DNA from 2 places in the Fictibacillus sp. EA-CB0309 genome. Region 2 is predicted to be linked to the other one. Evidence: predicted binding sites of a transcription regulator. Region 2 holds the regulator's gene; the other holds the start of a gene.
What was found. Region 2 encodes Rex, which represses fermentation and respiration genes when NADH is low (regulators of the CRP and FNR family bind a similar motif). Its sites were predicted from a motif close to TTGTGAAATATTTCACAA; they were not measured.
Positions count from the first base shown of each region.

Region 1: a site for Rex is predicted at 7,289-7,306, ahead of qoxA (cytochrome aa3 quinol oxidase subunit II). Genes of this name have one in related genera too.

Region 1 covers NZ_CP169271.1:3,740,563-3,756,190, reverse strand. The annotation lists gene ACEWFH_RS21160 (nuclease-related domain-containing protein) at 30-1,007, shown strand; partial or broken gene ACEWFH_RS21155 (ABC-F family ATP-binding cassette domain-containing protein) at 1,051-2,606, opposite strand; gene ACEWFH_RS21150 (DUF2269 family protein) at 2,971-3,423, opposite strand; gene ACEWFH_RS21145 (DJ-1/PfpI family protein) at 3,709-4,278, opposite strand; gene ACEWFH_RS21140 (L-cystine transporter) at 4,624-5,976, shown strand; gene ACEWFH_RS21135 (hypothetical protein) at 6,092-6,973, shown strand; gene qoxA (cytochrome aa3 quinol oxidase subunit II) at 7,384-8,358, shown strand; gene qoxB (cytochrome aa3 quinol oxidase subunit I) at 8,377-10,317, shown strand; gene qoxC (cytochrome aa3 quinol oxidase subunit III) at 10,332-10,952, shown strand; gene qoxD (cytochrome aa3 quinol oxidase subunit IV) at 10,945-11,364, shown strand; gene ACEWFH_RS21110 (nuclease-related domain-containing protein) at 11,612-12,574, opposite strand; gene ACEWFH_RS21105 (glutamate-5-semialdehyde dehydrogenase) at 12,691-13,962, opposite strand; gene proB (glutamate 5-kinase) at 14,001-15,134, opposite strand; gene ACEWFH_RS21095 (spore morphogenesis/germination protein YwcE) at 15,425-15,628, opposite strand, start outside.
Region 2 covers NZ_CP169271.1:28,928-44,555, reverse strand. The annotation lists partial or broken gene tsaB (tRNA (adenosine(37)-N6)-threonylcarbamoyltransferase complex dimerization subunit type 1 TsaB) at 1-375, shown strand, start outside; gene rimI (ribosomal protein S18-alanine N-acetyltransferase) at 385-834, shown strand; gene tsaD (tRNA (adenosine(37)-N6)-threonylcarbamoyltransferase complex transferase subunit TsaD) at 831-1,847, shown strand; partial or broken gene ACEWFH_RS00220 (ABC-F family ATP-binding cassette domain-containing protein) at 2,154-4,093, opposite strand; partial or broken gene moaC (cyclic pyranopterin monophosphate synthase MoaC) at 4,481-4,983, shown strand; gene ACEWFH_RS00210 (redox-sensing transcriptional repressor Rex) at 5,029-5,664, shown strand; gene ACEWFH_RS00205 (twin-arginine translocase TatA/TatE family subunit) at 5,683-5,865, shown strand; gene tatC (twin-arginine translocase subunit TatC) at 5,895-6,659, shown strand; gene ACEWFH_RS00195 (YdiK family protein) at 7,079-7,282, opposite strand; partial or broken gene ACEWFH_RS00190 (lysostaphin resistance A-like protein) at 7,279-7,991, opposite strand; gene groES (co-chaperone GroES) at 8,240-8,524, shown strand; gene groL (chaperonin GroEL) at 8,619-10,256, shown strand; partial or broken gene arr (NAD(+)--rifampin ADP-ribosyltransferase) at 10,403-10,818, opposite strand; partial or broken gene ACEWFH_RS00170 (DUF4317 domain-containing protein) at 11,032-12,212, opposite strand; partial or broken gene ACEWFH_RS00165 (ECF transporter S component) at 12,358-12,884, opposite strand; gene ACEWFH_RS00160 (hypothetical protein) at 13,221-13,928, shown strand; gene ACEWFH_RS00155 (AAA family ATPase) at 14,572-15,546, shown strand; gene ACEWFH_RS00150 (DUF58 domain-containing protein) at 15,617-15,628, shown strand, end outside.

The DNA of each region.
Region 1 (15,628 bases), 200 kb from region 2:
TTATAGGAAATTAAGGACGAGGTGATTATTTGATTGTAAAAGAAAGAACAAAACCATTAACACTTTTCAAACTAGATTCATTATTAGAAAGAATCCCTCTGAATTTCCCCAAAAAAGCAGATATTCAAAGTTATAGGGCAAAATTTAATGCGGGCTTTAATGGAGAGAAGTCTCTTGATTATCATTTAACTGATTTACCTGAAGAAAATTATTATATTTTCCACGATTTAAGGCTCCCAAGACATAAAACGCAAAAAATATACTTCCAACTTGATTCTCTAATTATAACTCCAAACTATTGTTTAATAATTGAAGTGAAGAACTTAATAGGAAACCTGTATTTTGACCATCAATTTAACCAAGTGATTCGCATCAGAAACGGAATTGAAGAAGCGTTCCCTGATCCTATTATACAAGTTGAATTTCAAGCGTCATGTTTTAAGGAATGGCTGTCCTCTCATAAGTTGGCTGATATCCCTATCTTCTATTTAGTAGTAATAACTAATATTCACTCAGTAATTAAAATTTCTCCTTTATATAAGAAAAGTCTTAATAAAATTGTTAAAGGCAAAGACTTGATTCGAACGATTCATAGATTAACTAAAAATTACACTCAAAATCATTTGTCTCAGAAAGAGATAAAAAAATTGAGTAAACTTTTGATTAAGAATCATAAACAGATTGATATAGATATTTTAAAACATTATGAGATTAGAAAAGAGGATATAGCTACAGGGGTTATTTGCCCTTATTGTGGTAAATTACCGATGAAAAGAGCAATGAGACACTGGATTTGTTTATCATGTTCTCAAAAGGATTCTGAAGCACATATTAAAGCTATTTATGATTATGCCCTCTTGATAAATTCTCAAGTTAAGAACGAAGAATTACGAAACTTCTTGCATCTAAATTCCTCTACTAGCATGTATAAAATCCTCCGTGCTATGGATTTAAAGCCGACTGGCTCAAGAAAAGCCGCAACCTACACCATTCCTCTTCCAAAATAATTTACAAAATAAAAAACCCCCACCAAAAGTGAGGGTCACAAAGTTAAAACACCTTCGTCGTCCAGCTTTCACAATTCCAGACGTCGTTTGCTACTTCTTTATAAAATTCAGGTTCGTGGGAGATCAAAAGAACGCTGCCTTTGAATGCTTTCAACGCGCGCATCAACTCATCTTTCGCCTCAACGTCCAAGTGGTTCGTCGGCTCATCCAGTACGAGTACGTTATTTTCGTGGTTGATCAGCTTACATAAACGTACCTTCGCTTTTTCTCCACCGCTAAGCACTTCAACTTTACTCTCGATGTGTTTTGTCGTTAGACCGCACTTCGCAAGAGCTGCGCGAACTTCATGATGAGAGAAGCCAGGGAACTCGCTCCAGATCTCTTCAATACATGTGTTGTAATTGGCTGACTTTACTTCTTGCTCGAAGTAACCGATCTCCAGGTTTTCACCGCGCTCAACGTTTCCGGAAACGGGCTTGATTTCACCTAGGATGCTGCGGAGCAATGTTGTTTTACCGATACCATTTGCACCGACTAAAGCAATTTTTTGACCGCGCTCCATGCGCAAGTTCAGCGGTTTTGATAATGGCTCATCATAACCGATCACAAGATCTTTCGTTTCAAAGATCAGCTTGCTTGGAGTGCGTGCTTCTTTAAAATTGAACTCCGGCTTCGGTTTTTCTTTTGCTAGTTCAATCACATCCATTTTATCAAGCTTCTTCTGACGTGACATCGCCATGTTACGAGTGGAAACACGGGCTTTATTACGTGCAACGAAATCCTTTAAACCTGCAATCTCTTGTTGCTGACGTTTAAACGCTGCTTCCAGCTGAGATTTTTTCATCTCATGAACGGATTTGAAATGATCGTAATCACCCACATAGCGGTTCAGCTCTTGATTTTCCATGTGATAGATCAAGTTGATAACGCTGTTTAAAAATGGAATGTCATGCGAGATCAAAATAAACGCATTTTCGTATTCTTGCAAATAGCGTTTCAGCCACTCGATATGCTGCTCATCCAAATAGTTGGTTGGCTCATCCAGCAATAGGATTTCTGGTTTTTCTAATAAAAGTTTTGCGAGCAAAACCTTCGTACGCTGTCCACCGCTCAGATCGTGTACGTCACGGTCTAAACCGATATCATCGAGTCCAAGTCCGCGCGCGATTTCTTCAACTTTTGCGTCGATCACGTAAAAGTCGTTGTTTGTCAGGGTGTCTTGAATAACACCAACATCTTCAAGTAACTTTTCAAGCTCTTCAGGTGTAACTTCACCCATTTTTTCGTACATACTGTTCATTTCTGTTTCCATGTCGAGCAAGTATTGAAACGCACTCTTTAGCACGTCGCGGATAGACATCCCTTTTTGCAGGACAGTATGCTGATCAAGATAACCTACACGAACTTTTTTGCCCACTCCACTTTACCTTCATCAGGCTTTAATTTTCCTGTGATTATATTCATAAAGGTGGATTTACCTTCACCATTTGCACCAATTAATCCGATGTGTTCTCCTTTTAACAGACGGAAAGACACATCATTGAAGATCGCTCTGTCGCCAAAACCATGGCTCAAGCCTTGTACCGTTAAAATACTCATCTATATAACACCTTTTCTGTCAGTAATTTGTACCCTCTTGATTATAGTATTGAATGGGGAAGGAACTCAATAGGTGCGGGCTGAATCGTGAAAAAGAAAAAGCACCCAAGGAAAATTTTCCAAGAGTGCCGTGCATCGTATCTATTCTTGCTCACCAGTTCTGTTTTTAAAAGCTTCCTTTGTAGCAAGGTTAACTGAATCCGTTTCGTCGCTTTTTTCAACGAGTCTGTTTTGAAGTGTATTATCAGGAAATTGTCCTGGATGGCCTTTTTCTTATCATTAAATGATTTTCCGCGTGACATGTTTTTCACTCCTCATCTCTTTACACCATATTGTGTCCAAGAGTAGAGCTGATTATGAAGAATTAAAAAGGTTTTACAACCATTAAGATAATAAGTACAACAGCTAAACCATGCAAAGAATATACGTAAGGATCGAGTTGTTTATCGACCGCACGATACGACTCAGGAAGATCATCACCTTCATGAGAACCCAGAATTTCGCTCATCTGCTTCTGTTTCTTAGGAATGATGCCTATTACAAGAACTTGTGCAAGTACATAAATGACTAATGACGAGATGTACCACACTTCACTAAATAGTGCAGTATTTAAATAACCTAATAAAAGTCCAGATGCAAGAAGTGTTAAGCTGCCGATCTTCGGCAATGTTTCAATCTTAGCATTAACCTCAAGAGCAAAGCGTGCCTGGTTAGCTGTTTTTGCAAACTTTGTTACGACGGGCATGGCAAAGCTTGCACCGAGCCCGACAATTGCAGCTAAGATATGTAAAAGTACGATTGTGCCATAAAACGTCATTAAATTTCCCCTTTAACAATATGTACTAATGATTCCCACCTCCAATTTATTACGCTATACAGGAAAATAGTCCTTCTTTTTGGTTGTGACTTTTTTCCTGTTGTTCACAAAGGAGATTCGTTAAATGAAACAAAGCACATTTCGGAGGATGAAATACCTGTTAAGCTTTCGATTTAACAGTTTATTGGAGCGCTACAGAAAAAGGATGAATTGAAATGTGTTCTCCTTATCCAAAGCCAACAGGGATTGTTTGGTATGAAGCGAGTGAGGAAGACATGAACTTCATTAGGACATAGTTGGTGCTTTAAAATATTCAAGAGGATTTTCTATTTCGTCAGGAAACACTTTAAGCTGGCGTAAAACTTCCTCAGCGAATTGAATATAGTTTGACCCTGTTGCTGTAACAACATTTTGGTCAATTATAAGATGTTCCTCACGTTTGTTGCTCCAGTTCATTACTGCCGAATATTCAGTGTCATCTTTTGTAAGGGAAGCGGTATATTGAATGTGGTCTAGAACACCAGCAGCTCCTAGCAGGGCAGGTCCTCCACAGATTGCACCAATCAATTTGCCGTTATCGAAGAAAGAACGAATCATATCCTTAATCATCGTATTTTTCAGAAACGGAAACGGCGCTCCGCCAGGAATAATCAGTGCGGAATAATCATCTGTTATGACTTCGTTAACGGATAAATCAGGCTTGATCTTAAGCTTTCCTGCGGTTGTAACAGTTTGGATGGAAGAGTTAGGAGAACATGTGCAAAGTTCATATTCTGATCCGCTTAAACATGTATTTAAAATCGCTACTTCAAATTCTGCAAAAGAATCGTAGACAAACATTAGAACTTTTTTCATTTAAAAGCCTCCCCATGAAATATGAAGTTGAGAATAAAACAATCTATATCCAAATTTTAGCACCTAATCATAGGAATTTGCTACAAAAACAAGCATAATTTAAATTCGGGGAGAATATATCTGTAACACAACTAAATATTTCATCTGTGATCCAAGCATAAACACACTAACGACTAGCTTATTTTTTGAAAGCTTGTCTTTTTTAGTGTGAGGAGGTGGCAGCTAAAAGTAATCCCGCGGTAATTCCTACTTGACAGATAGGTTTTATTGTATTAATTTATTTTAGTTAACTAAAGGGGGGACTTGTAGGTGACTACTTACTTAGTTTTATTAAACATTGCTATTATGCTTATTCTTTTAGGTGTTTTGTATTACATGCAAAAAAAGCACGTTTCTTTCTCAAAACGTGTGTTTACGGGTCTTGGATTAGGGATACTCTTCGGCCTTGGACTTCAGTACGGCTATGGAGCTGATTCTGAGGTAGCTGCTAAATCTACTGACTGGTTCAACTTAGTTGGTGGAGGTTATGTAACGTTCTTGAAAATGATCGTTATGCCGCTCGTGTTTATCTCGATCCTTTCAGCGTTCACACGTTTAAATTTAAAAGGGAACATCGGAAAACTTAGCGGATTGATCATTGCGATCTTAATAGGAACAACAGCTATTGCAGCAGTTGTCGGCATCGCTACATCCGTTGCCTTTGATCTGGAAGCTGTTCAGATTGAACAAGGTGATGCGGAAACAGCTCGTGGTGAGCAAATGGAAGGTACTTTTGCAGAAGTAAAAGACTTAACGCTTCCGCAGCAAATCCTTTCATTATTGCCAGCAAATCCGTTTTTAGATTTTACAGGTGCTCGTCCGACATCAACGATTGCAGTCGTAATCTTTGCAGCATTCCTTGGAGTTGCTTATCTAGGGGTAAAACGTAAGCAAGAAGAGCATGCAGAATTGTTTGCCAAGATCGTTGATGCCTTCTATTCAGTAATCATGCGTGTTGTAACTTTGATTCTTCGTTTAACACCATATGGAGTACTTGCATTAATGACGAAAACGGTAGCACTTAGTGATATGGGTGCGATCGCCAAGCTTGGTAAGTTTGTTATCGCGTCATATGTGGCGCTATTGATCATGTTCGGTATCCACTTATTATTACTAACGTTCGCTGGATTAAGTCCAGTAACGTATATGAAAAAAGCATTTCCAGTTCTATCATTTGCCTTTACTTCGCGTACAAGTGCAGGTGCGCTACCATTAAACATCCGTACACAAAAGAGCATGGGTGTACCTGATGGGATCGCTAACTTCTCAGGTTCGTTCGGGCTTTCAATCGGTCAAAACGGCTGTGCTGGAATCTATCCTGCGATGCTTGCGGTCATGATTGCACCGACTGTCGGAATCGATCCGTTGTCACCATCTTTCTTACTGACGCTTGTTGTAGTAGTGGCGCTTAGTTCGTTTGGTGTTGCTGGTGTTGGTGGTGGAGCTACGTTTGCGGCAATCCTTGTGTTGTCTGCGATGGATCTTCCGATTGCTTTAGCTGGACTTTTGATTTCTGTTGAACCGCTGATCGACATGGGCCGAACTGCTGTAAACGTAAGCGGTGCGATGACATCTGGTCTTTTAACAAGTAAAGTTCAAAAGCAATTAGACACAGACGCATACAATGACAGCGAAAATCAAGTCGAAGTAAGTGCATAACCATTACTAGGAACGATCTTGCCTTTGGGCAGGGTCGTTTTTTATATGCTTGAACGGTTGTCCTAATACTTGCATAGAATAGATAAAGTTTAAAATTTGAGTGGAGGAACTCTTTGTGAGTTGTGGGAATATACGACCAAGTCAACCAAAATTAAAGTGTGATAAATGCCGATGTGGCGAAAGTATTTGTACGAGGGAGCTAAGGGAGCAGTTAAGAAGAATTGTTGGAAAAAGAATTACATTACTAACTAGAGCAAATATCCCTAATGTTCTTTATATAGTAGGGAGATTAATTAAAGTAGATTGCGGAACAATTATTGTTGAAAGTGAAACTGAACAGATTGCGGGTCCATTATTAATAAAAATATGTGATATTATCGGCTTCGCATGCGGCAATGCCTTTGCTCCTTCGCAAACTTCAGCGTGTGATATCGTACAAGAAGATCTGGATGAAACTTGTTTATTATGTAAGTGCAAATGTACGGAAAATGAGTGTATAAGGGAACTGAGAAAAGAACTTCAAAAATGTATAGGTAAGGAAATTGGGATCACAACTCCTGTTTCCCCAATCAATGGAACATTATTGAAAGTTAGCTGCGGTTTTATTGTTTTAAGAGATAGTCTAACAAGAGCTTCTTTTATTTTTTCCTTATGTACCATTTCGAGTGTGATACAGTTCAATAACGCTGCTTCTCTCTGCAATATGACGACCCAAACGAAAGAATGCAAATTAGAATGTCATTGTGAATGTGTAAATGATATTTGTACGGAAGCACTAAGAGATGAATTGAAAAGCTGCATTGGGAAGGAAGTTACCATTACTACAGATGGGAATTTTATTGAACTTGGAAGAATAGTGAAAGTGAATTGCGGAACCATTATCCTTCAACTAGCTATTCCCATCCTTATTCCTATATGTGCGATAACTTCTGTAAGATTAGGGAACCAGCTTCCTCCAGGTGGACTGGGGACAAACTTAAGAAGAATAAGTCGATAAAAATATATAAAAATTTACGCAGGGATATTGATTTCCTGCGTTTTATTTATGTTTGTAAAATTTCACATATAAGGTGTGAAGATTTGCTAATTAGGGTAAAAATTAAAAACTGAACTTTCAAATAGCACAAGATTCTTTTCCAGCTCATGAAGGCTCTTCCATATTCGTGAACATTCTATGACGAAACTGTGATAAAGTTGTGAGCTTTATTTGAAGTAATCGTGACATTTGTTAGGGAGCCGGTCACATTTACTAGGTTTCTGGTACTATGAGGGCAAAGGTTTTCTGACATTTTGATTTTGCCTATGATATCCATTGTGATTTAATTCACAATGCACTATAATCACTTTTGGTTCGTTTTTATTAGGCAAAAGTAAATGCTTGTAAATAGAGAAAGGAAGGTGGACCTGGTGATGCGACGGTTGAAGCCGTTTTTAACATTCGGGTTAATGATGGCCGTGTTTATGCTAAGCGGCTGCAGCGATATGGTGGTTTTAGATCCAAAAGGACCTGTAGGAGAAGAACAGAGGGATCTGATCATGTATTCCATCTGGTTTATGTTATTTATCTTACTAGTCGTTTACGCACTTACTGCTTTTATTGTTTATAAATATCGTGATCGTAAAAATCATAAAGGCTATGATCCTGACAATGAAGGAAGTCATCTTCTTGAAACGATTTGGTGGATCATTCCGATTATTATCGTTATTGCATTATCGATTCCAACGGTTAAGAGTATCTACTCTCTAGAAGGACCTCCTGAAGAGTCGAAAGATCAAAAGCCGTTAGTGATTCATGCAACATCTGTAAACTGGAAATGGGTATTCTCATATCCAGAGCAAGACATTGAAACAGTTAACTATCTTCATATTCCTGAAGATCGACCTGTTTTGTTCAAACTGACTTCTGCAGATTCTATGGCATCTTTTTGGGTTCCTCAATTAGGTGGCCAAAAATATGCGATGGCTGGCATGGAGACAGAGCTTTATCTGCAAGCTGACGAGCAAGGCACGTATGAAGGACGTAACTCCAACTTTACTGGAGAAGGGTTCACTGATCATACGTTTGATGTTATGGCTATGTCTGATGCAGAGTTTGAAAAATGGGCGAGTGAAACAAAAGCTGATGCTCCAGAACTTACAAAGGGGCAGTACGACAAGCTGATGCTTCCTGGTCACGTGAAAGAAATGACTTTCTCTTCAACTCATCTAGATTGGATAGACCATGCTAAGAATGCAGAATACGCGCTAGATGCTCGCGAACGTTTAGGTTATGAAGAGAAGATTCCTCATTCAAGAGCAGCGAAAGAAGAAAAGAAAAAGCGTGAAGAAGAGATGAAGAAGCAAGAAGAATCAGAGTCTCATGGGGATTCTCATGCCCATTAACAGAGGAGGCATTTCAATATGAAATGGGATGAATTTTTCGTAACAGGTGACCCGATGATTTATGGTGCTGACGTATCCATCGTATTAACGATGGTGGGGATCCTGTTTTACCTTACTAAATATAATAAGTGGAAATGGTTGTGGGACGAATGGCTTACAACAGTTGACCACAAAAAACTCGGTATCATGTATATCGTTTCGGCTGTGCTTATGTTGTTCCGCGGTGGTGTCGATGCGCTCTTAATGCGTACGCAACTCGCGGTTCCTGAGGCGAAGTTCCTCGATTCACAGCACTATAACGAAATCTTTACAACACACGGTACGATCATGATCATCTTCATGGCGATGCCGTTCTTGATTGGTTTAATTAACGTCGTTGTTCCATTACAAATCGGAGCACGTGACGTAGCTTATCCTTATTTAAACGCAGTTAGTTTCTGGACGTTCTTTATCGGTGCGATGTTATTTAACATCTCATTCGTTATTGGTGGCTCACCATCAGCAGGCTGGACGAGTTACATGCCGCTTGCGAGTAATGAACTGAGTCCAGGACCTGGGCAGAACTACTATTTACTCGGTCTGCAGATAGCCGGGATCGGTACGCTTTTAACGGGTATTAACTTCTTAGTTACGATCCTTAAGATGCGTGCACCGGGAATGACATTGTTCCGTATGCCAATGTTTACTTGGTCATCACTTGTAACAATGGTTATCATTATTTTTGCTTTCCCGATCCTTACAGTAGCATTAGCACTTATGACATTTGACCGTTTATTCGGAAGTCATTTCTTCACCCTTCAAGGGGAAGGGATGGATATGCTTTGGGCTAACCTCTTCTGGTTATGGGGCCACCCTGAGGTATATATCGTAATTCTTCCGGCATTTGGTATGTTCTCTGAGATAATTTCTACGTTCTCTAGAAAAACGTTATTTGGTTACAAAGCCATGATCTGGTCTATGCTTCTAATCGCAGGATACAGTTTCTTGGTATGGGTCCATCACTTCTTTACAATGGGTTCAGGAGCACTTGTTAACTCCGTATTCTCTATCACGACGATGGCGATCGGTATTCCGACCGGGGTTAAGATATTTAACTGGCTGTTCACGATGTACAGAGGTAAGATCCAATTTACGACACCGATGCTTTGGTCACTCGGATTTATTGTGAACTTCGTAATCGGTGGGGTTACAGGTGTCATGCTTGCCATGGCAGCAGCTGACTATCAGTACCACAACACATACTTCCTAGTTTCTCACTTCCACTATGTGTTGATCGCAGGTACAGTATTTGCTTGTTTCGCCGGTTTAATCTACTGGTATCCAAAAATGTTTGGCTACAAGCTGAACGAACGTATCGGTAAGTGGGTATTCTGGATTTTCACAATTGGATTTAACGTATGTTTCTTCCCGCAATATTTCCTTGGTCTAGACGGTATGCCACGTCGTGTTTACACGTACAGTGAAGAGTCTGGCTGGGGCCCATTAAACATGGTATCTACAATCGGTGGATTCATGATGGGTATTGCATTCTTAGTTCTTGTTTACAACATGTACTACAGCTTCCGTTTCGCGAAGCGTGAATTGACTGGAGACGCTTGGGATGGCCGTACGCTTGAATGGTCTACTCCATCAGCAATGCCTCCATTCTATAACTTTGCTAAAATTCCAGAAGTAACAGGTCTTGACCACTTCTGGAGACAAAAGCAATCAGGAAAAGTTGAGAAGTTAACAGCTAGCGATCTGAAACCGATTCACATGCCTAGCAACTCTGGTGTTCCGTTCATCATGGCATCATTCTTCTTCGTTGCCGGATTCGGAATGGTATTCGACTGGATGTGGATGGCGATCATCGGATTGGTAGGTGTATTCGGAACATTGATTTACCGTTCATTCGAGTATGATGACGGGTATTATGTAAGTGTTGAAGAGATTATCGAAACAGAAAAGATTTCTAAATAAGGAGGCGTGAAAAAATGGCACATGCAGAAACACACGACCCCAACACGCCTTTAGAGTATCGTTCGGAGATTGGGCGTCTAAACATTCTCGGTTTCTGGATTTTCCTAGGGGCAGAAATTGCGTTATTCGCAACATTATTTGCAACGTATATGGTTTTAGAACACCGTATCGCAGACGGTCCCGCACTTGGTGAACTGTTTGAAGTAAAGAGTTTGTTAATTCAAACCTTCTTGCTTCTAACAAGTAGTTTCACTTGCGGACTAGCGGTTCATGAGATGCGCCGTCACAATGTAAAAGGTTTGATCACGTGGATGGCCATAACGCTTGGACTTGGTCTTGGATTCCTATACTTCGAGATTCAAGAGTTCTTGCACTTCATTCATGAAGGTGCAAACATTGGTACGAGTGCAGCATGGTCAGGATTCTTCGTTCTTGTAGGTACTCACGGTGCCCACGTAACGTTCGGTATCTTCTGGGTAACGATGGTCTTGATTCAAGTAGCTAAGCGCGGTCTAACGCCAGCTACTTCTGCAAAAGTTTTCATCACCAGTCTTTACTGGCACTTCTTAGACGTAGTGTGGATCTTTATCTTCACAGCCGTTTATCTGATGGGGATGGTGATGCATCATGGCTAATAAAACTGCAGCTAATGAACACGGCGGATTCCCGTGGAAACACTTAATCGGATTCGTGTTGTCCATCGTGCTTACTTTATTCGCATTATGGATCGCACTTGGAACTGATTTATCCTTAACTTGGATTCTGATTATTATTTTCGGATTTGCATTCTTGCAAGCTGCCCTGCAGCTATTGATGTTCATGCACGTGACGGAGAACTCGACAAAGAGTAACCTCACAAGCCGCGTACAAATAGGTAACATCCTATTTGCGGCATTCGTAGCGATTGTTATCGTGATCGGATCTGTCTGGGTTATGACAGCAGGCCACGCGAAGCACGACAAGCATGACGCACCAAAGACAGAGAACCATGAGAATCATGGTGGTGGAAGCGGTCATGATTCTGATGAACATGGAAGTCATGAATAAGATATGATCTAGAAAGCCTCTTGCTGGGGAAGACCCCTTTGCAAGAGGTTTTTTTGTGTGGGAAGTTAAGTAGATGCTTGAATTCTTTGGCGCGAGTATGAAATACGAGCGCCATATGAAAAATACGAGCGCCATATGAAAAATACGAGCGCCATATGAAAAATACGAGCGCCATATGAAAAATACGAGCGCCATATGAAAAATACGAGCGCCAATATGAAAATACGCTCTTGATTAGCTTCCCACTTTATGTGGGATAGGGTAAATTATATTTTCTATCTTTGTAAGTCCCTGTATGAGTCAGATCTAAGGTGTTTAGCAACCGCTTAGCAACATGCCTTGAAGGTAACTGGAGAAAATCGCAAAATTGCTTGTTTGTAATTGTGGGACCATACAATAATGCGAAATCTTCTAGGGAAGCTAAATGAAGGTCTTCAGATTTATAGGTACACTTCGTACAAAACCAAGTTCCGTACTTCCTCACAACTGGCATATAAAAGCACTCCGTACAATAAACCCCTTTGATAATATCCTTTTCTTCAATCTGATACCTTTTTAGTAAGTCAGGGTTTTCTGGAGTATGAAGTTGAACGAGCATCTTAGTCAATTTCCCCAACTCTTTTTTCGTCAATTTCTCATCTCCATACATCTTGTCAATCACTTTAATTCTTTCCTGCAAATAGGGACTATGCGTAATATATTGAGGAACTTCTTTATTCGAAGGAGGGGCCTTAATAATGGTTCTTGGGTTGCTCATTACGACTAGAGAGCGAACGGGAATGGGAGGGATACGATTCTTGGCCATCCATTCGATCAAATGAGTTTGTTGGCGCTTCACTTGGAAAATAGGATTTTTAAAAGCTTCTTCAGTGCCATCCTCTTTTACACGGATGACTTGGTTGAGGTGGTCAAAAACAAGAGTTCCGGTTATGTACTTAACTTCGAGGTTCAAAAGGTAACGAGGAGAGAGGAGTAAGGTGTCGATTTGAAAATAACTTTCGTGCGCAGTAAGCCTTAAATCATGAACAACAGAAAATTCGCGGAATGGCTTCAAAAAATAATCATTCGATTGCTCGCCAAAATGGCCGGCTAATCTTCCGCTCAACTCATCTTCAATTGATAAATACCTTGGATGTTGGCGTATGATGCGACGCTGCATAACTTCCAGCTTCTTAATCCTAACAGACTTCGTACGATTCTTAATTAACATAAACGACCTCCTTTTCCACTAAAAAATTCTTCCCTCAAACCGTAAACACCTGCTGATTTCCTACAAAAATATACAAAAAAAAGACAGCCCGCACAAAGGGACTGTCCACAATCTCATTATCTAACCTGTCCATCACCAGTCATACGATACTTAATCGTTGTCAATGCTGGCAGCCCCATCGGTCCACGAGCATGTAACTTCTGTGTAGAGATTCCGATCTCCGCTCCAAATCCAAGCGCTGAGCCGTCTGTAAAACGGGTTGAGGCATTGTGATATACAGCGGCTGCGTCAACACTGTTTAAGAATGCCATCGCGTTTCCATTGTTTTCAGTAACAATCGCTTCTGAGTGCTTCGTTCCATAACGCTCGATATGCGTCACAGCCTCTTCAACAGAACTTACAACTTTTACAGCTACCGCTAAGCTTAAATACTCTTCAGCCCAGTCCTTTTCGTTAGCCGGCACCACATCTGGCAATAACTCGGCAGCTTTTTCATCACCATGCACTTCAATACCGTGCTTTTCAAAAAGGCTTTGAACTCGATCAGCATTCTCCACAAGCCACGCCTCATGAAAGATGAACGTCTCTGCTGCATTACAAACAGCAGGTCGATCGGTTTTGGCGTTTTCCATGATAGCCAGTGCCTTTTGAACATCTGCAAACTGATCTACATAAACGTGACAGTTACCCACACCCGTCTCAAGGACAGGAACCGTTGCGTTTTCGACCACAGTGTTAATAAGGGCGCCTCCTCCACGAGGAATCAACACGTCAATATGTTCTTTCATCGTAAACAATTGACCCGCAGCTTCTCGGTCGGTAGAAGCGATAAATTGTACAGCTGCTTCCGGAATTTTTGTCCCGGCCAATGCCTTATGAATGACAGACACAATTGCGGAATTAGAGTGAATTGCGTTCGATCCGCCTTTCAAAACGATGGCGTTTCCGGATTTCAAAGCAAGGCCTGTCGCATCAACTGTTACATTCGGTCTTGCCTCGTAGATCATTCCAATAACGCCTAAAGGGACTCGGACTTGCTCCACTTTAAGTCCATTTTCCAGCGTCCAGCCTGATAAGATCTCACCAACTGGGTCCTCTAACTCAACGACCTCACGCAAGCCATCTGCAAATTCCTTTACACGTTCTTCGGTTAAACGTAAACGGTCCATCAAGGCTTCAGAAAATCCTTTATCTTCACCGCTATCTAAGTCTTTTTTGTTTTCTTTTAGAATAAAATCAATTTCTTTTTCTAAAATATCTGCAATCGTTAATAATGCTTCATTCTTTACTTTTTCGCTTAACAGCGCCAGCTTTTTAGAAGCTTGCTGTGCTGATTTTGCCTGATTCTTAACGTTAATTTGTTTGGTTGTACTATTAAAAGTACTCATCCAACGCCTCCTTGTATTTTCAAACACATTTTTTCAAATTAGTGAATCGGTACTGCCAAACGAGTGTGGCAGACTAAGTCATTATTGTTGATCGCCTCTTCGGGACCAACATCGTTCAGTTCATCACTTGAAATTCCTTTTATCTTAATAAGCTGTTTAGATGAATAATTGGAAACACCTAGTGCAACTTCTTTTCCGTCTAAATCTTTAATCCGAACGACAGAACCTTTTTTAAAATGGCCACTTACATAGCGAATGCCTGTAGGGTAAAGACTTTTCAGTTCATCGATGCCTTGTTTCGCTTTGTTTGATACAACAATCTCGCCTTCTGGCCCAGAATGGAAGGCAATCCATTGGCGCTTCGTATCAAGGTTGAACTCATTTTTATCAGGTACAAAATACGTACCACGAGCATTACCTTCAACCGCCTGATGAATGATATCGGTTGAAGTTGCATTACCGAGGAATGATGAGATTCCAGAAGCCATTGCGATCTTCACAGCGTCAATCTTAGAACGCATACCGCCTGTACCTACATCACTTCCAGGTTCGCCTGCAGATTCCTCAATTTCTGGAGTGATTTCGCTTACTTTCGTCAATAACTTCGCTTCAGGATTCTTTCGAGGGTCTTCCGTATAAAGACCGTCAATATCAGAAAGAATGATGAGCTGATCTGCATCAACGAGACCTGCAACTTTTGCAGAAAGCGTATCGTTATCACCAAACTTTAGTCGCTCCACGGTAACCGTGTCATTTTCGTTTACGATCGGTATGATGCCACGGTCTAGAAGTACATTTATAGTGTTGCGAGCGTTGTGATAGCGATTACGGTCCGAAAAGTCACTTCTCGTAATCAAAATCTGTGACGCGGTATAACCGTGTGAAACAAATCGCTCAGAATAAGCTTCCATTAAAAGTCCTTGTCCGATTGAAGCGGCTGCTTGTTTTTCTGCTAAAGAAGTTGGGCGATTTAGACAGCCTAAACGTCTATAGCCTGCAGCAACCGCACCAGAGGAAACAAGTAATACCTCATGACCATCATCTTTTAATTTCACAACTTCATCCACAAGTCGTTCGATTTTTCTTCTGCTAATGTCACCAAGTCTGCTTGTTAAAGAACTGGATCCAATTTTAATTACAATACGTTTGTTTGTTGATTTATTTAAATCCATATCTAGTTGAAATCACTCCTGTTTTCTTTAGTGTTCAGATTTGTTTTCCGGTCAAAAATACAACGGTAACGAGTATAACATGGTGAGATTTAAACACAACAGGGTTTGATGAGATAGTGTAGAAAACGAGCAAAAAGAGAAGAAAACGGAAGAAAAGAAGGATATTTATAACATAGAGAGTGAGAGGGTGACAGGGAGGAGCGATGCTTGATATACAGTGAAATTCCAAAGAATATTTTTACCATAAAATGCAAAAACCCCTCTATAAAAGAGGGGATTAACGGTAATGATTAATATTTAGCTTTTTCCATTTTGCGTTTCGCCAGATATGGACGGCCCCATACGATGTATGCTGCGTAATGAGCGAATACGACGTTTGCAATGAATACGGTAATAAAGAAGCTGTGAACGAATAAGCTTAAGCTGTCATTAGCCATAAATAACACAACGTAAGTCCATAACAGGGCGATGAACGGCGTTTGCCATAAGGCTAA
Region 2 (15,628 bases):
GGGTTTGTGGTGCCCCTATTTGATGCGCGCCGTACTCAATTATTTACAGGGCTTTACGGACAAGATGATTCAGGAGAGTTTCAAAATCTTTGGGAAGACCGAATCATTTTATTAAGTGAATGGTTGGAGAAGCTGCAAACATTGGATAAGAGAATTTTATTTGTAGGAAACGATCTTCCGTTGCACCAGGATACGATAAAAGAAGTGTTAGGGGATCAAGCGGTAATTGGGACTTTATCGGATCACAATCCGCGGCCGAGTGAACTAGGCCGTATCGGAATGTTGAGAGAACCGGATGATATCCATTCGTTTACTCCAAGCTATCTTCAGTTGGCAGAAGCAGAAGTGAACTGGCTGAAGTCACAGGGGAAGTAGGGATAACTGATGGGAGAGGCTTATACATTTAGATTGGCAAAAGTAAGCGATATAGATGATATCCTTGGTATTGAGCAAGCGTCTTTTGCCGTACCATGGTCCAGAGAAGCTTTTTACAGAGAAATTGTTGAGAACCAATTCGCGTATTACCTCGTGATTGAAGACTCCTTTCAGCCGATCGGTTATTGCGGAATCTGGCTCGTTATGGACGAAGCACATGTCACGAATATAGCGATTCTGCCTTCGTACAGAGGGAGAAAGCTTGGCGAAATGCTCATGAAAGAAGCCATTAAACTTGCCAAAACACAAGGGGCTGTAACGATGACGCTAGAAGCACGCGTAAGTAATCATGTTGCGCAGAATTTATATAAAAAGCTAGGATTTGAAGCAGGCGGTATCAGGAAAAACTATTACAGCGATAATGGTGAAGATGCTTTAGTAATGTGGGTGGAATTATGATAAAGAATGAGATGATATTAGCGATAGAAACAAGCTGTGACGAAACAGCGGTAGCCATTTTGAAGAACGGCACAGAGCTCTTAGCAAACGTTGTCGCGTCTCAGATCGAGAGTCATAAACGGTTCGGCGGTGTTGTTCCTGAGGTGGCGTCACGCCATCATGTAGAACAAATTACGATCGTGATTGAAGAAGCGTTAAATCAGGCAAAACTTGAGCCTTCTGATTTAACTGCCGTCGCTGTAACAGAAGGACCTGGGCTTGTCGGCGCACTGTTGATTGGTGTTAATGCTGCTAAAGCATTTGCCTTTGCACACGGCCTGCCGCTCGTTCCTGTACATCATATTGCAGGACACATCTATGCAAACCGACTTGTAAAAGAGATGACTTTTCCATTGTTGTCCCTAATCGTTTCTGGGGGACATACCGAGCTTGTTTTAATGGAGAAGCACGGAACGTTTAAAGTGATCGGTGAAACAAGGGACGATGCCGCAGGGGAAGCGTATGACAAAGTGGCGCGAACGTTGAACATGCCGTACCCAGGCGGTCCTCATATCGATAAGCTCGCGCAAGAGGGAGAACCGAATATTGACCTGCCTAGAGCATGGCTAGAACCGGACTCACTTGATTTTAGCTTTAGCGGGTTGAAGTCTGCGGTGATCAACACCGTTCACAATGCAACGCAGCGTGGTGAAGTAATTAAACCTGAAGACTTAGCAGCAAGCTTTCAAGCAAGTGTTGTGGATGTACTTGTGGAAAAGACGTACCGTGCTGCCGAGCAATATAACGTGAAGCAAGTTTTGCTAGCTGGAGGAGTAGCAGCGAACAAAGGGCTTCGTCAAACGTTAGAGAAGCGGTTTGAAGGAACACATTACGACTTAGTGATTCCGCCATTGCACTTATGCACAGATAATGCGGCTATGATTGCAGCTGCGGGCAGTGTTGCTTATCAGAAGGGTACGCGAGGAGATATGGCATTAAACGGTGTGCCAGGTCTAAATTTAGAAGCGCAATAAAGTGGTGGGCTCTTTTCCTAATGGGGAAAGAGCTTTTTTATTTGTCGACCGAAGTAGACGAGATTCGACACAAAACTCCTTCTTTTTTGTGGAAAAGTTATACACAGGTTTGTGGATAATGTGGACAGAGGTTTTGAAACATTTGAAATAAAGGGTTTGTGTTATACACAATTCACACAATGTATACACATGTTCGTGTGGATAAAGTGGATAAGTCGCATTTTAACTAAAAATCCACAAGTCGATCTGTGGATAAACAAAAAAGCTGACACGCCTCACAATTCTGTAAGGATGCCAGCTTATACATTAAGCATTCTGCAATTCTTCCCATTCTTCCATTAAGGTTTCCATTTCTTCGTTCAACGTATCCAGCTGCGATTGGAACTCTTGTGTTTTCTCGTAGTCTTGGAACACTTCAGGCTTACAAAGCTCGCCTTCAGCATAGGAAATCTTGCTTTCGAGTCCTTCTAATAGACCTTCAATTTCTTCAATGCGGCGCTGGCGTTTACGGTCTTGTTTTTTCGCTTCTTTATCAATTGAGTTTTTGGCCGAATTCGCTTGTCCTGATGAAGGCGTACTAACAGGATTTTCTGCTTTCTGTCGCTCTGCGATTTCTTCCCGGGCTTTCATCTCGTTCTTTTTCTCCGTGTAATAATCGTAGTCACCCAAATATTCGGTTATACCGGTTGGTGCGAGTTCAACGACCTTCGTTGCGATCCGGTTTATAAAATAACGGTCATGAGACACGAAGAGGATGGTACCTGGATAAGAGATCAGTGCTTGTTCGAGTATTTCTTTGCTATCCAAATCCAAATGGTTCGTTGGCTCGTCGAGAAGAAGGAGGTTCCCTTTTTCCATCATGAGCTTTGCGAGTGCAAGCCGTGCTTTCTGACCACCGCTTAACTCCGTCACAAGCTTCAGCACATCGTCACCGCTAAACAGGAACTGTCCGAGTATGGAACGGATCTCTTTTTCCGTTTTTTCCGGATAGTCATCCCACAGCTCGTTTAGTAGTGTTTTGCGTGAATGAAGATCCGCCTGTTCTTGATCATAGTGAGAGATCTTCAACCCGCTACCATAGCGTATATCGCCCGATATGAGCGACAATTTTTTTCGAATGACTTTGAGTAGAGTCGATTTGCCGATTCCGTTCGGTCCGACAATCGCGACACTATCCTGGCGGTTAACCGCTAATTCCACATTTTTAAATAACGGTGAGCCATCTTCATAGCCCGTACTCACATTCTCAAGCTTCAGCACGTCGTTACCGCTTTGTCTTTCAATATCAAACGCGAAGGAAGCAGACTTTTCTGCACCAGCAGGACGTTCTTTCAGCTCCATCTTCTCAAGCTGCTTACGACGGCTCTGTGCCCGTTTTGTGGTAGAGGCACGCACGATGTTACGCTGAATAAAATCTTCTAACTTTGCCACTTGATCTTGCTGCTTCTCAAACTCTTTCATCTCTTGAGCGTATCGCTCTGCTTTTTGCTCGAGATAGCTAGAATAGTTTCCTGTAAAGCGGAATGATCGTTTTCTCGAAACTTCATATACGGTCGTTACAATCTTATCGAGGAAATAACGGTCATGGGACACAATCAAGATTCCCCCAGGATAACTCTGCAAATATTGCTCAAGCCACGTTAGTGTTTTGATGTCCAAGTGGTTCGTCGGCTCATCGAGAATAAGTAGATCCGGTTTGGTTAATAAAAGTTTTGCCAGTGCGAGACGTGTTTTTGGCCACCGCTCAGTGTATTAATCTTTGTGTCTCGATCAAAATCGGCAAATTGAAAGCCGTGCAGCACGGTGCGAATCTCCGCTTCATATTGATAGCCGCCTTCATCTTTAAACGTGACTTGCAGTGCGTCGTAGTCTTTGAGGAGGCGTTCGTATTCGGCTTCATTTCCGATGACTTCAGGATCGCCCATACGCGCTTCCATCTCACGCAGTTTCTTTTCTTTTTTACGAAGGTCTTCAAACACAGAGAGCATCTCGTTCCAGATTGATTCATCAGAATCCAGCCCCGCATCTTGTGCAAGATATCCGGTCTTAACGTCTTTTGGAATCATGATATGACCAGAATCATAAGAATACTCACCGGTAATCACACGAAGCAGCGTAGACTTACCAGCACCGTTTCTTCCAACTAAAGCAATGCGCTCACCTGTTTGAACTTCTAGTTTTATATTCGATAAAATAACGTCCGCGCCAAATGATTTGGTGACGTCTTGAACTTGTAAAATAATCATTGTGAATTCACCTCTATGGAAAACGGGTGGTTTATTATAAAAGATTGTTGTGCTTGCATCATTGATAAATTGATTAGAGCGCAAGGTGCGAGACTCCTGCGGGACGAGTGGGACAGGTGAGACTCTTAATAGCGCAAAGCGCTAAGAGGCTCACCGCCCGCCCCGCGGAAAGGGAGCAACCTGGAGCGGAAATCAATTACTTTCAAGTACAACCATGATTACGCAAACAGCCTTTTTAAAATATATAACCCTGTCTACTTAGTAGTTTAGCGTAGTTTGGAGATTCGCGCCAACAAAGGGAATGTTCAACATTTTGCAATAATTACAAGTAAAATCATAACGACAATAAAAGCGGTTTCGTGTATATTCATCATGAGGAGGGGTTTTATGACTGAGTTTACCCATTTTAACGAAGAAGGCCGTGCTCGAATGGTCGATATTTCGGAAAAAGAAACATCTCACCGAACAGCGGTAGCGGTAAGCGGGGTAACCGTTTCTGAAGAAGTCTTCCTTAAGATTAAAGAAAACGGATTTAAAAAAGGGGACGTTCTAGCTGTAGCGCAGGTTGCTGGAATCATGGCTGCCAAAAGACCTCTGACTGGATTCCGATGTGTCACCCACTATCACTTACAGGTGTAGATCTATCCTTTCAATGGGATGAATTGGCCGACCATAACTATAAATTAAATATACAAGCTGAAGTGAAGACAAAAGGAAGCACTGGCGTTGAGATGGAAGCTTTAACAGCCGCTTCTGCTACAGCTCTTACCGTCTATGACATGTGTAAAGCGGCAGATAAGGGAATGGTCATCGGTCCTACATACCTTGTGTCCAAAACAGGAGGAAAGAATGGCGACTTTCTACGTTCCTCAAGCCCTGACAAAGTATGATACAATAGGAAAAGATAAGCTTTCTACACATGGAGGGCTCCATATATGAACCAAGAACAGTTAAAAATACCACATGCAACAGCGAAACGGCTGCCCTTGTATTATCGTTTTTTGAAAAACTTATCATCTTCCGGTAAACAAAGGGTGTCTTCAGCTGAATTAAGTGAAGCGGTTAAAGTAGATTCTGCAACGATCCGCAGAGATTTTTCCTACTTTGGCGCATTAGGTAAAAAGGGTTATGGCTACAATGTTAATTATCTGCTGTCGTTTTTTGCGAAAACGTTGAACCAAGACGAAACAACAACAGTGGCATTAATCGGAGTAGGTAACTTAGGTACTGCCTTTTTGCACTACAATTTCACCAAAAATAACAATACAAAAATAGAAGTCGCATTTGATGTAGATTCAGCTAAAATCGGCACAGAGATCGCAGGAGTTCCAATCTATCACACGGAAGATATCGAACAAGAACTGCAAAAGCGGGGCATAGATGTTGCGATTCTCACCGTACCCGTAGGAGCGGCTCAGCCGATTGCGAATCAGCTCGAGCGCGGTGGTGTAACCGGGATACTGAACTTTACACCAGCTCGATTAACCGTTTCACCGAAAATTCGTGTGCATCATATTGATTTAGCCGTCGAATTGCAATCGCTTGTTTATTTTATGAAAAACTATTCTTAGACCAAGGAGGAAATCGTTATGTTAGGACCAGGAAGTATCGCAGTAATCGGACTTGCAGCGCTCGTTATGTTTGGGCTAAAAAAGCTGCCTGAGCTAGGAAAAGCTGCAGGTAAAACGCTTCGCGAGTTCAAGAATGCTACAAAAGGCATGATGGACGAAGAAGATGACAACAAAAAGGAAAGCGAACAACTGAAGAAGTAAGGATGTTTTTCTATGACCTCTGAAAAAATATGTCGCTATACGGTCACATTGGCGAGTTAAGAAAGCGTATCATGTGGGCGATTCTAGCTTTCTTGGTATTTTTGATCGCCGGATTCTTTTTAGCCAAGCCCGTGATCGTGTATCTGCAAAGTGACCCAATTGCAAAGAACATTCAGATGAACGCTTTTCATCTAACCGATCCACTGAATGTGTACATGACGTTTGCCTTCTTCATCGGCCTCGTCCTATCCGCACCAGTGGTGTTGTACCAGCTTTGGGCATTCATCAGCCCTGGGCTTTATGAGAACGAAAGAAAAGTAACGCTCATGTACATCCCAATTGCGTTTGTGCTCTTCTTAACGGGACTCGCATTTTCGTACTTTATTCTTTTTCCGTTCGTCGTAAGCTTTATGGGAAATGTCGCTACTGCCTTAAGTGTTGAAGGAGAATACGGAATTCAGGAATACTTCTCATTCCTTTTCAATATCACACTGCCATTCGGACTTTTGTTTCAATTCCCGGTATTAATCATGTTTTTAACAAGGCTCGGAATCGTAACACCTGATTTTTTAAAGAGCATCCGAAAGGTAGCATACTTCGGGATTTTAGTAGTCGCTGGTTTGATCACACCGCCAGAGCTGCTATCTCACCTGATGGTTACGTTCCCGCTCATACTCTTATATGAAATTAGTATCATAATATCTAGAGCTGCTTATAAAAAGAGAATGAAAGCGGAAGTTGAAGCTCTCGTGAAGGAACGAGAAGCAGAGGCAGAAGCCGCTTATCATGATTAAAAAGAGGATGACTCCACGTGAGGAATCCTCTTTTTTGTGTGGTTGGAGTATGGGGTGAGAGTGGGAGTGGACAGTAAAAATGGGGAAGTGGACAGTAATTGTGTAAAAGTGGACAGTATTTCATCGAAAGTGGACAGTATTTTTGTAAAAGTCGACAGTATGGCTTACTAGGAGGTTTTTGCAGGCTACCCAGGTGCTTCCGAAGCACCAAAACTGCCTTAGTTTTGGTGCTAGTGACGATAATCTGTCGGATTCGAAGATTAATCTGTCCGATTGGCCGCATAATCTGTCCAATCTCCAACATAATCTGTCCATTTCAGCGAACAATCTGTCCAATTTAAAAATTCGCCACCCGCTACCTCCACAAAAACACCAAAGCAAACAAAAAAACTGCCTCCATCAAGGGGCAGTTTTCACTATTATTTCTTTCGTTTTCTCTTTAAGTGGTTGTTTAACGCAAAATAGCGGATGGCATTGGCGTAATCAAAGGTTGCTACGACCATTGTAATGATCGTCCAGAAGCTCGTCATGCCGTATTCACTTGCATAATGAACAGCAAGATACGTAAAGACAAGTCCGATCCCTAAATATAAAAATGCCATAAACAGTGGTGATGTCTTCATAATAGTCCTCCAATAATCAATTGCGCTGTTTCTAGCTGCTTTTCCATCTTCTGAATCTCATCAGCAAAGAATACTTGAACGATCAGAACGAGTGTATTCATGGCAACGTGTGCCGCGATCGGAACAATGAGGCGCTTCGTGCGAACATAAAGGTACGCGAACGTGAAGCCCATTGCCGTATAGATTAATAAGTGTGTAAAGTCCGCATGAACAGCAGCGAAGATTAGAGAACTGATCAAAGCAGAAATAAAGAAATTAAAGCGTTTATGAAGAGAGCCGAAAATGATCTTTCGGAAGATGATCTCTTCTAGTATTGGCCCAACGATGGCCGTTACAATCATAAAGTATTTTACGTTTTTCACGATTTCAACAAGATTCTTCGTATTTTCAGATCCAGGCTGTATGCCGAAAAGATTCATTTCGATCATGCTGGCGATAATTTGAGCCGCATACGCCATAAAATTCCGATGATCGACCATAGGACAGCAGACCCTCTCGATACTCGCTCAGAGTCCCTGTGCCTGCTTTTCATTTCAGGAATCAGCATGTAAAGGATGATAATGAGAGCGGCGATGAAACTGATCGTTCCCCACATTCCAAATAGTTGTTTTTCAGGAACACCCAGTTCGTTTAATAGAGGAACTCCTATGTAACCCGAGAATTGCATAGCGATATATATGAAGATGATCCACCAATATTTTTTCTTCAAATGACCTTCTCCTTTACGTACAGCCCTAAAAATAATTACATCTAATACCTCTTTATATGCTTACCCATTTTAACATAGAATAGGCAGGGCTCGCGAGGATATCGAATTTGAGAAGAATTTAGATTTAAATTTAGATTTCCCGCTTGCAAAATTTTTTAGTTTTATTTATTATTAGAAATGGAGTTAGCACTCACTAACTAAGAGTGCTAATAAGAAATTCTTTTAACTATTTAAGGAGGGTGTTTCACTTGTTAAAGCCATTAGGTGACCGTATTATTATTGAGCTTGTAGAAGGTGAAGAAAAAACTGCAAGCGGCATTGTATTGCCAGATTCAGCAAAAGAAAAGCCTCAAGAAGGAAAAGTTGTTGCTGTAGGTACGGGCCGTGTGACGGATAACGGCGAGCGTATCTCTCTAGAAGTTTCTGAAGGAAACACGATTATTTTCTCAAAATACGCTGGTACAGAAGTAAAGTACCAAGGTAAAGAATACTTGATTCTTCGTGAGTCTGACGTATTAGCGATCGTAGGCTAATCGTTAGGTAACTTGGAAGCTTCAATGATTTGAAGCTACATAAATAAAGCATATGTAAGTCACTAACTTTTAAAATTAATGGGAGGGTTTTTACATGGCTAAAGATATTAAATTTAGTGAAGACGCACGCCGCTCAATGCTTCGTGGTGTTGATGCATTAGCGAACGCTGTAAAAGTAACACTTGGACCAAAAGGACGCAACGTTGTGCTTGAGAAGAAATTCGGTTCTCCTCTAATCACGAACGATGGTGTTACAATTGCAAAAGAAATCGAGCTTGAAGATGCATTCGAAAACATGGGTGCTAAGCTTGTAGCTGAAGTTGCGAGCAAAACGAACGACGTAGCAGGAGACGGAACAACAACTGCGACAGTTCTTGCTCAAGCGATGATTCGTGAAGGATTAAAGAACGTAACAAGCGGAGCAAACCCAATGGTACTTCGTAAAGGGATCGAAAAAGCGACAGCAGCTGCTGTTCAAGAACTAAAAGCGATCTCTAAACCAATCGAAGGCAAAGAGTCTATCGCACAAGTTGCGGCAATCTCTGCAGCTGACGAAGAAGTAGGACAATTGATTGCTGAAGCGATGGAGCGCGTTGGAAACGACGGCGTTATCACGATCGAAGAATCAAAAGGATTCACTACAGAGCTTGAAGTGGTTGAAGGTATGCAGTTTGACCGCGGATATGCATCTCCATACATGGTAACAAACTCTGACAAGATGGAAGCAGAGCTTGAGAACCCGTACATCCTTATCACAGATAAGAAGATTACGAACATCCAAGAAATCCTTCCAGTACTTGAGCAAGTGGTACAGCAAGGGAAATCTCTATTGTTGATTGCTGAAGATGTTGAAGGTGAAGCACTTGCTACATTAGTAGTTAACAAGCTTCGCGGAACATTCAATGCAGTAGCTGTAAAAGCTCCTGGATTCGGTGACCGTCGTAAAGCAATGCTAGAAGACATCGCAGTATTAACTGGCGGTGAAGTGATCACAGAAGAGCTAGGTCTTGACCTGAAGACTGCGAACATCACGCAGCTTGGTACAGCTTCTAAAGTTGTGGTTACAAAAGAAAACACAACAATCGTTGAAGGTGCAGGAGATTCTTCTAAGATTGCAGCTCGTGTTAACCAAATCAAAGCACAACTCGAAGAAACAACTTCTGAGTTTGATAAAGAAAAACTACAAGAGCGCTTAGCAAAATTAGCTGGTGGAGTTGCGGTAATCAAAGTTGGTGCAGCAACAGAAACTGAGCTGAAAGAGCGCAAACTTCGTATCGAAGACGCACTAAACTCTACGCGTGCAGCAGTTGAAGAGGGTATCGTATCCGGTGGTGGTACAGCTCTAGTTAACGTGCTAAAAGCAATCTCTCAAGTAGAAGCGACTGGCGACGAGCTAACAGGTGTGAAACTAGTACTTCGTGCACTAGAAGAGCCAGTTCGTCAAATCGCACACAACGCAGGCCTTGAAGGATCTGTAGTGGTTGAGCGCTTGAAGAACGAAGAAATCGGAATCGGATTTAACGCAGCAACTGGCGAGTGGGTAAACATGTTTGAATCAGGAATCGTTGACCCAACTAAAGTTACACGTTCAGCTCTACAAAACGCAGCATCCGTATCTGCAATGTTCTTAACAACAGAAGCAGTAATCGCGGATAAGCCAGAAGAAAACACTGGCGGCGGAATGCCTGACATGTCCGGAATGGGTATGGGTGGAATGGGCGGCATGATGTAATAAAGCTAAAGCCCTTGGTACGGTTTGATTGAATAACCATACCAAAAGTTTTAACTAGATTTTTAAAGCCTCTCTTAAACTTATGAGTTTAAGAGAGGCTTTTTTGTGATTAGGTTTATATATAGCTAATAAACAATATTGAAAAATTAATCGTATATTACATCTTTGCCTTGTTCACGTAATTTTTTCAATGATGTAAGCATATGATTTATTTGCTCATCCGAATGTCTTTCCCAGGAACCTAACTCTGCAATTATTTTCAAGGGAGATTTAGATCTATACGAACGAGTTGGGTTTCCAGGAATTTTTTATCGGTCAAGTTCGGGTCATTTTCATAATCACCTAAAGGTTCTACAAGGTAAATTCTCTCTTTTGATGTTGAAGTTGCTAATTCAGCACCCCATTTAGCCGCATCTAATGTTGCAGTGAAATAGATATAGTTCGATTTTTTGTCTTGGTAATTTGATAAGTATTGCGGTTTTAAAAGATCTCCAATTTTGAGTTCTGCTTTAGTGCCATGAAAGAAAGGACCCTTATCTAAGACATCTTTTTTGTCTTTCATACCGATACACCTCTTATTATTTTTAGACTTGTATGTAACAGTTTAGGGCAGGAACGTTGGAAAGTGTAGTCTATAAATATCTTATTATTAGTAGTATAATGAAAGTAGAGAGAATGTATTCGACTATTATTTGCGTTTAAATTAGCATTTTTTAAAATAAAAAGGCTTCTCACAAGTTTTAACTCGTGAGAAGCTTTTTCTATCTCTAATTATTTATTTCTCAACCTTCTCCCCAAAAGCCTCCGGAATCATCGTAAACCCTTCAATCACCGTATCTTCTTCCACTTCGATCATGAGGTAACATTTACCGCTAAGCTGTACTTGTTTCACGTACCTTAAATCTTGCGGACTAATCGAGATTTTAGCTACCTTCGTATCAATTTTAATAGACTTCGAGTTGAATTTCGGTACAACGCTGCTTGCTTTTATCTCATATTTATCATCATCAATGACTTTTTGGAAAGCGGATTCTACCTTTTCCACACTAATATCTTCAACACCGCTCGCCTTTAAAACGCGCTCAACGTCCTTGGAGTCTAATCGCGGATGTTCTTCCTCTTCGTTCTCTTCAATCATTCGGTTAATCTCTTCATACACATTGGAGAGAGTGGATGTATTTAATTGATCCCTTGTCACGTCTTTAATAATTTCTTCAAACACAATCTTATCGTCTTTTGCCGTCATGATTTCTTCGCCATTTAGAACGTCAACGATGAATTCATAATCAGGCTCATGAACTTTTCCTGCTGAGTACAGAATATGGTTCACATCTGCTGCATTATCACTGAAACAAGGGAAGAGAAATCCTCCGATCGGTGCATTTAGGTTAATAACAGGATCCACCACGAAATTATACTTAAACTCTTTTTCAACATAATCAAAAAGCAGCTCTTTCTTCGGTTCTTGTGTATTGTTTATGCTGCACAGAATAAAGGGAATGAGTAGACGGCATCTCGTTCGCTGATCTCAGCCTCATCATTTTTGCGCTTCGTCGGCTTATAGTATTCTCCCTTAATGAATGTAATCACAATGTCCTTTTCATACTGTCGGTTTAAGAGCATTTTTCCTACCATTTGTAGCATGCGCTCTTTCCAGTCTTCTGTATCGCTTGCGAGAAGTCCTTGATGCAGGATGAGCTGGCTGTTATTTTCAGCATCCCTTTTGAATTTTAGTTCAAAGAGCTTTTCATCAAGATTTCCACCAAGCAATTTTTTAAAGTTATTAAAGAAGAGCTCTTGTTGCTCGGCATCTAGCATTTCGAAAGGCTGACTCACGTGATGATAGATCTCGCTTGATTCTTTCGTGATATACACATTAAATATGCTGGAGATTTTCAATAGATCATTCTCTTTTTTAAACTGTTTTCGTATTTGAGAGATATCTTTTTTATTCATGCTTTATACACTCCTAAGAATTAAAAAGTAGTAATCTTTCGATTGAGGTAAGGTCATTTCATCTAAACAAAGTGTAACAACAAAAAACACCCTGTTAAAGTAGTCTTTTCTTAAGTACTACTTTACAGGGTGCAATGAATTCTTTCTAAAATAAAATTCTTTTCTTAATTCGTGCTACAAGAGGCACAACAATGATTCCAGCGATACCAACTTGCAAGATGTTTCCTGGAATTGATCCGAACGGCTGAATCCAGTTGCTATAGAGGACCACTTCTGCAAAATAATAGCCTACCACTTTAATTAGCATGGCAACACAAACAGCCATGGAATAGACAATCACTCGTTTACCAGGAACTTTTTCAGAGATAAGACCAGCTACATAACCCATTGCTCCAACGATGATGAAAGTAAATGGAGCCCAAACCGTCCAACCAGAAAGTAAATCGAATAATCCCATTCCGAAAGCACCAGCAATAGCGCCTGTTCTTCTGCCGAAAACGAACGCTGCTACAAATAGGGGATGTTTCCTAGGTGGATAAGGCCGCCGTTTCCTGCAATGGGAAGCTTTATGTTGATGAACATCGTTGCAACAAGAGTCAATGCAACGAAAAGTGCATTAATGACTAATGTCTTTGTTTTAGTCGATTCTATTGATGAGTATGTTGTATTCACATCATTACCTCTTTCGTTTTTTATAGTTATCAACACCGCTTTAAGAGAAGTGTTTTTAGTCTAGTCATCCATATCGATGGAAATTTCCCACTTATCTATTATATCTGTCTCTTACTGTTAAGAAAATAGCTATTTTTGGAGTAGTTTTAAATAAAAAATATTTATTATGACGTTTAAGGAAGGGGCACAGATAAAAATGAAGAACTCTAAGTAACATAGACGTATTGATCCTGTTAACTTCGAACTTCTATAGTAGACTGCTTAACCGCTTATTTTGAGTTGTATCGCAGGGCGATACAACCAGCAAATAGATATGTATGAAAAAGGAGGCCCGATATGCGACGTGATATACAAGTGAATGAACGAGCGTTCTCTTCCAAGGAAGTGGCAGAAGAAGTGGGGATCGCCACTCCCACAGTTCGGAAGTATGGCCAAATCTTAGAACGGAACGGATACGAGTTTTTGAAGGATGGAGATCGCCGTATCTTTGTTCAATCTGACATTGAAGCGCTTATATCGTTACGCGATACAGATAAGCCATTAGACGATACAGCGAAAGATATTGTACGTGACCAAAATGAAAGGTTACAAGAAACCAATGAAACAGACGTAGCGCTACCCGATACATACAAAAATCTACCTCAAGACCCAAATCAGTTAAGAGAGGTCTTAATGGTGTTAGCTAATGAACTGGCAGCTACACGTGAAATGAACGTCCAACTTACAAATGATATGTCACAGCTTAAACTAACAGTATCCAGACTCCAGCAAGATCATCATGTAATCAGTTCGACTGTTGGAAATGCAGCACAGAAAACCAATGCTAAGATTGAAACTTTATCGAGACAGCAAAAAGAGCATTACGAAACATTACTCGAACAAGAACAACAAAAAAGTGAACTTCTACAAAAAGAAATACAAAATATGAGGGAAGAACAGACAAGAGAGTGGCGTTCACAAAATGATTTTAATAAGCGACTAGAAGATGCGATACAAAAACCTAGAGAAAAATGGGGAGGATTATTCTCCTTATTCCGAAAGTAAAGGTTTATGTAAATAAGGCGTATCGCATGGCGATATGAATTACGAGTAAGCAGTTTAGCTTCATATATTTTCGATATGCCTTTTATAAAAGTGACATAAGATATGGGAGAATATCATAGCTCAAGGCGATCAAGACGAAATGGATAGCTACACGATGATTAAAATGTATATCGCTCATATAGCGTCATGCGATATGATTCTTCTAAACTACAGGGTTATAAGATTTTATGTAATTAAATATAGACATGTATATCGCTACCCGATACGTAAGTAAAAAATACTTATGCTTCACAAAAATAAGCCATTTCCCGAGAAATATCTACAAATTCTGCGTTCGTTATCGACAATTTTTTATGTTAAAAGGGTTCATTAGCAGGTGATTTCTGCTATGAACCCTTTTGTTTCATTAACGAAGATTTTTTTGATATCCCTCATAATGATTTTTAGTAAAAATCAGAGAATAGAGTGATTCCACTAAGGGTTTTTTGATTTTACGTTTGTTCGAAATTCGATTCATGATTACAATATCCCGAATTTTCTCTTTTTTTGTAAAAAAACAAGGAGTATCGCTTCTGTGATGCGAATTATTAAAGGAAGAAAAAATATCTAATATAGAGACAGAAATGTTAGAGGGGAGTCTATCATGAACGCTAGAAATGAAAAGACATACGAATATCATCCTCAGCTTAGAGAAGTAATCGCAAACGTAGAAAAAGTTATGGTAGGTAAGAAGCAGGTTACTGAGTTAACACTCGTTTCGTTATTAGCAGGGGGCCATGTATTACTTGAAGATGTACCAGGAGTTGGGAAGACGATGATGGTTCGTTCCATCGCAAAATCCCTTGGCCTTACGTTTAACCGTATCCAGTTTACACCTGACCTTTTACCGTCGGACATGACGGGGGTTTCAATATATAACCAAAAAGATATGAGCTTTGAATTTAGACCAGGTCCATTAGTCGGAAACGTGATCTTAGCGGATGAGATCAACCGTACTTCTCCTAAAACACAGTCCGCACTTTTAGAATCCATGGAAGAAATGAGCATGACCGTAGACGGCCAAACTCACATTTTGCCAGATCCATTTTTAGTAATGGCTACACAAAATCCGATTGAGTATGAAGGAACCTATCCGCTTCCTGAAGCGCAGCTTGACCGATTCTTAATGAAGCTTACGATGGGTTACCCAACACCAGAAGAAGAGTTCAATGTATTGAACGTGATCGGAAACGAACACCCGATCCATCTCCTTAAACCAGCCATCTCACCGGAAGAGATCACGGAATTGAAAACGGCGGTCAAGAATATTTATGTATCGGATTCGATCAAGCGATATATCGTCGATTTGATCAACCGCACCCGTAATCATAAATCAATTGCTCTAGGAGTAAGTCCGCGTGGTTCACTCGCTTTATTAAAAGCAGCGCAGGCGTTTGCACTTCTCATGAACCGCGATTTTGTAATCCCTGATGATGTGAAATATTTAGCACCGTTCGTCCTTGTACACCGTGTGCTGTTAAAACCTGAAGCCCGTTTTGAAGGTATAACTGCCCAAGAAGTGATTAAAGATCTTTTGTCACGCGTTCCTGCACCCATCCATAAGGAACAACACGCGTAATGAAAGCATTTCTCAAAAAATTTGGGAGCGTTATAAAACACCGATAGGGTTTTCAGGGATCATATTCTTATTGCTTGTTACG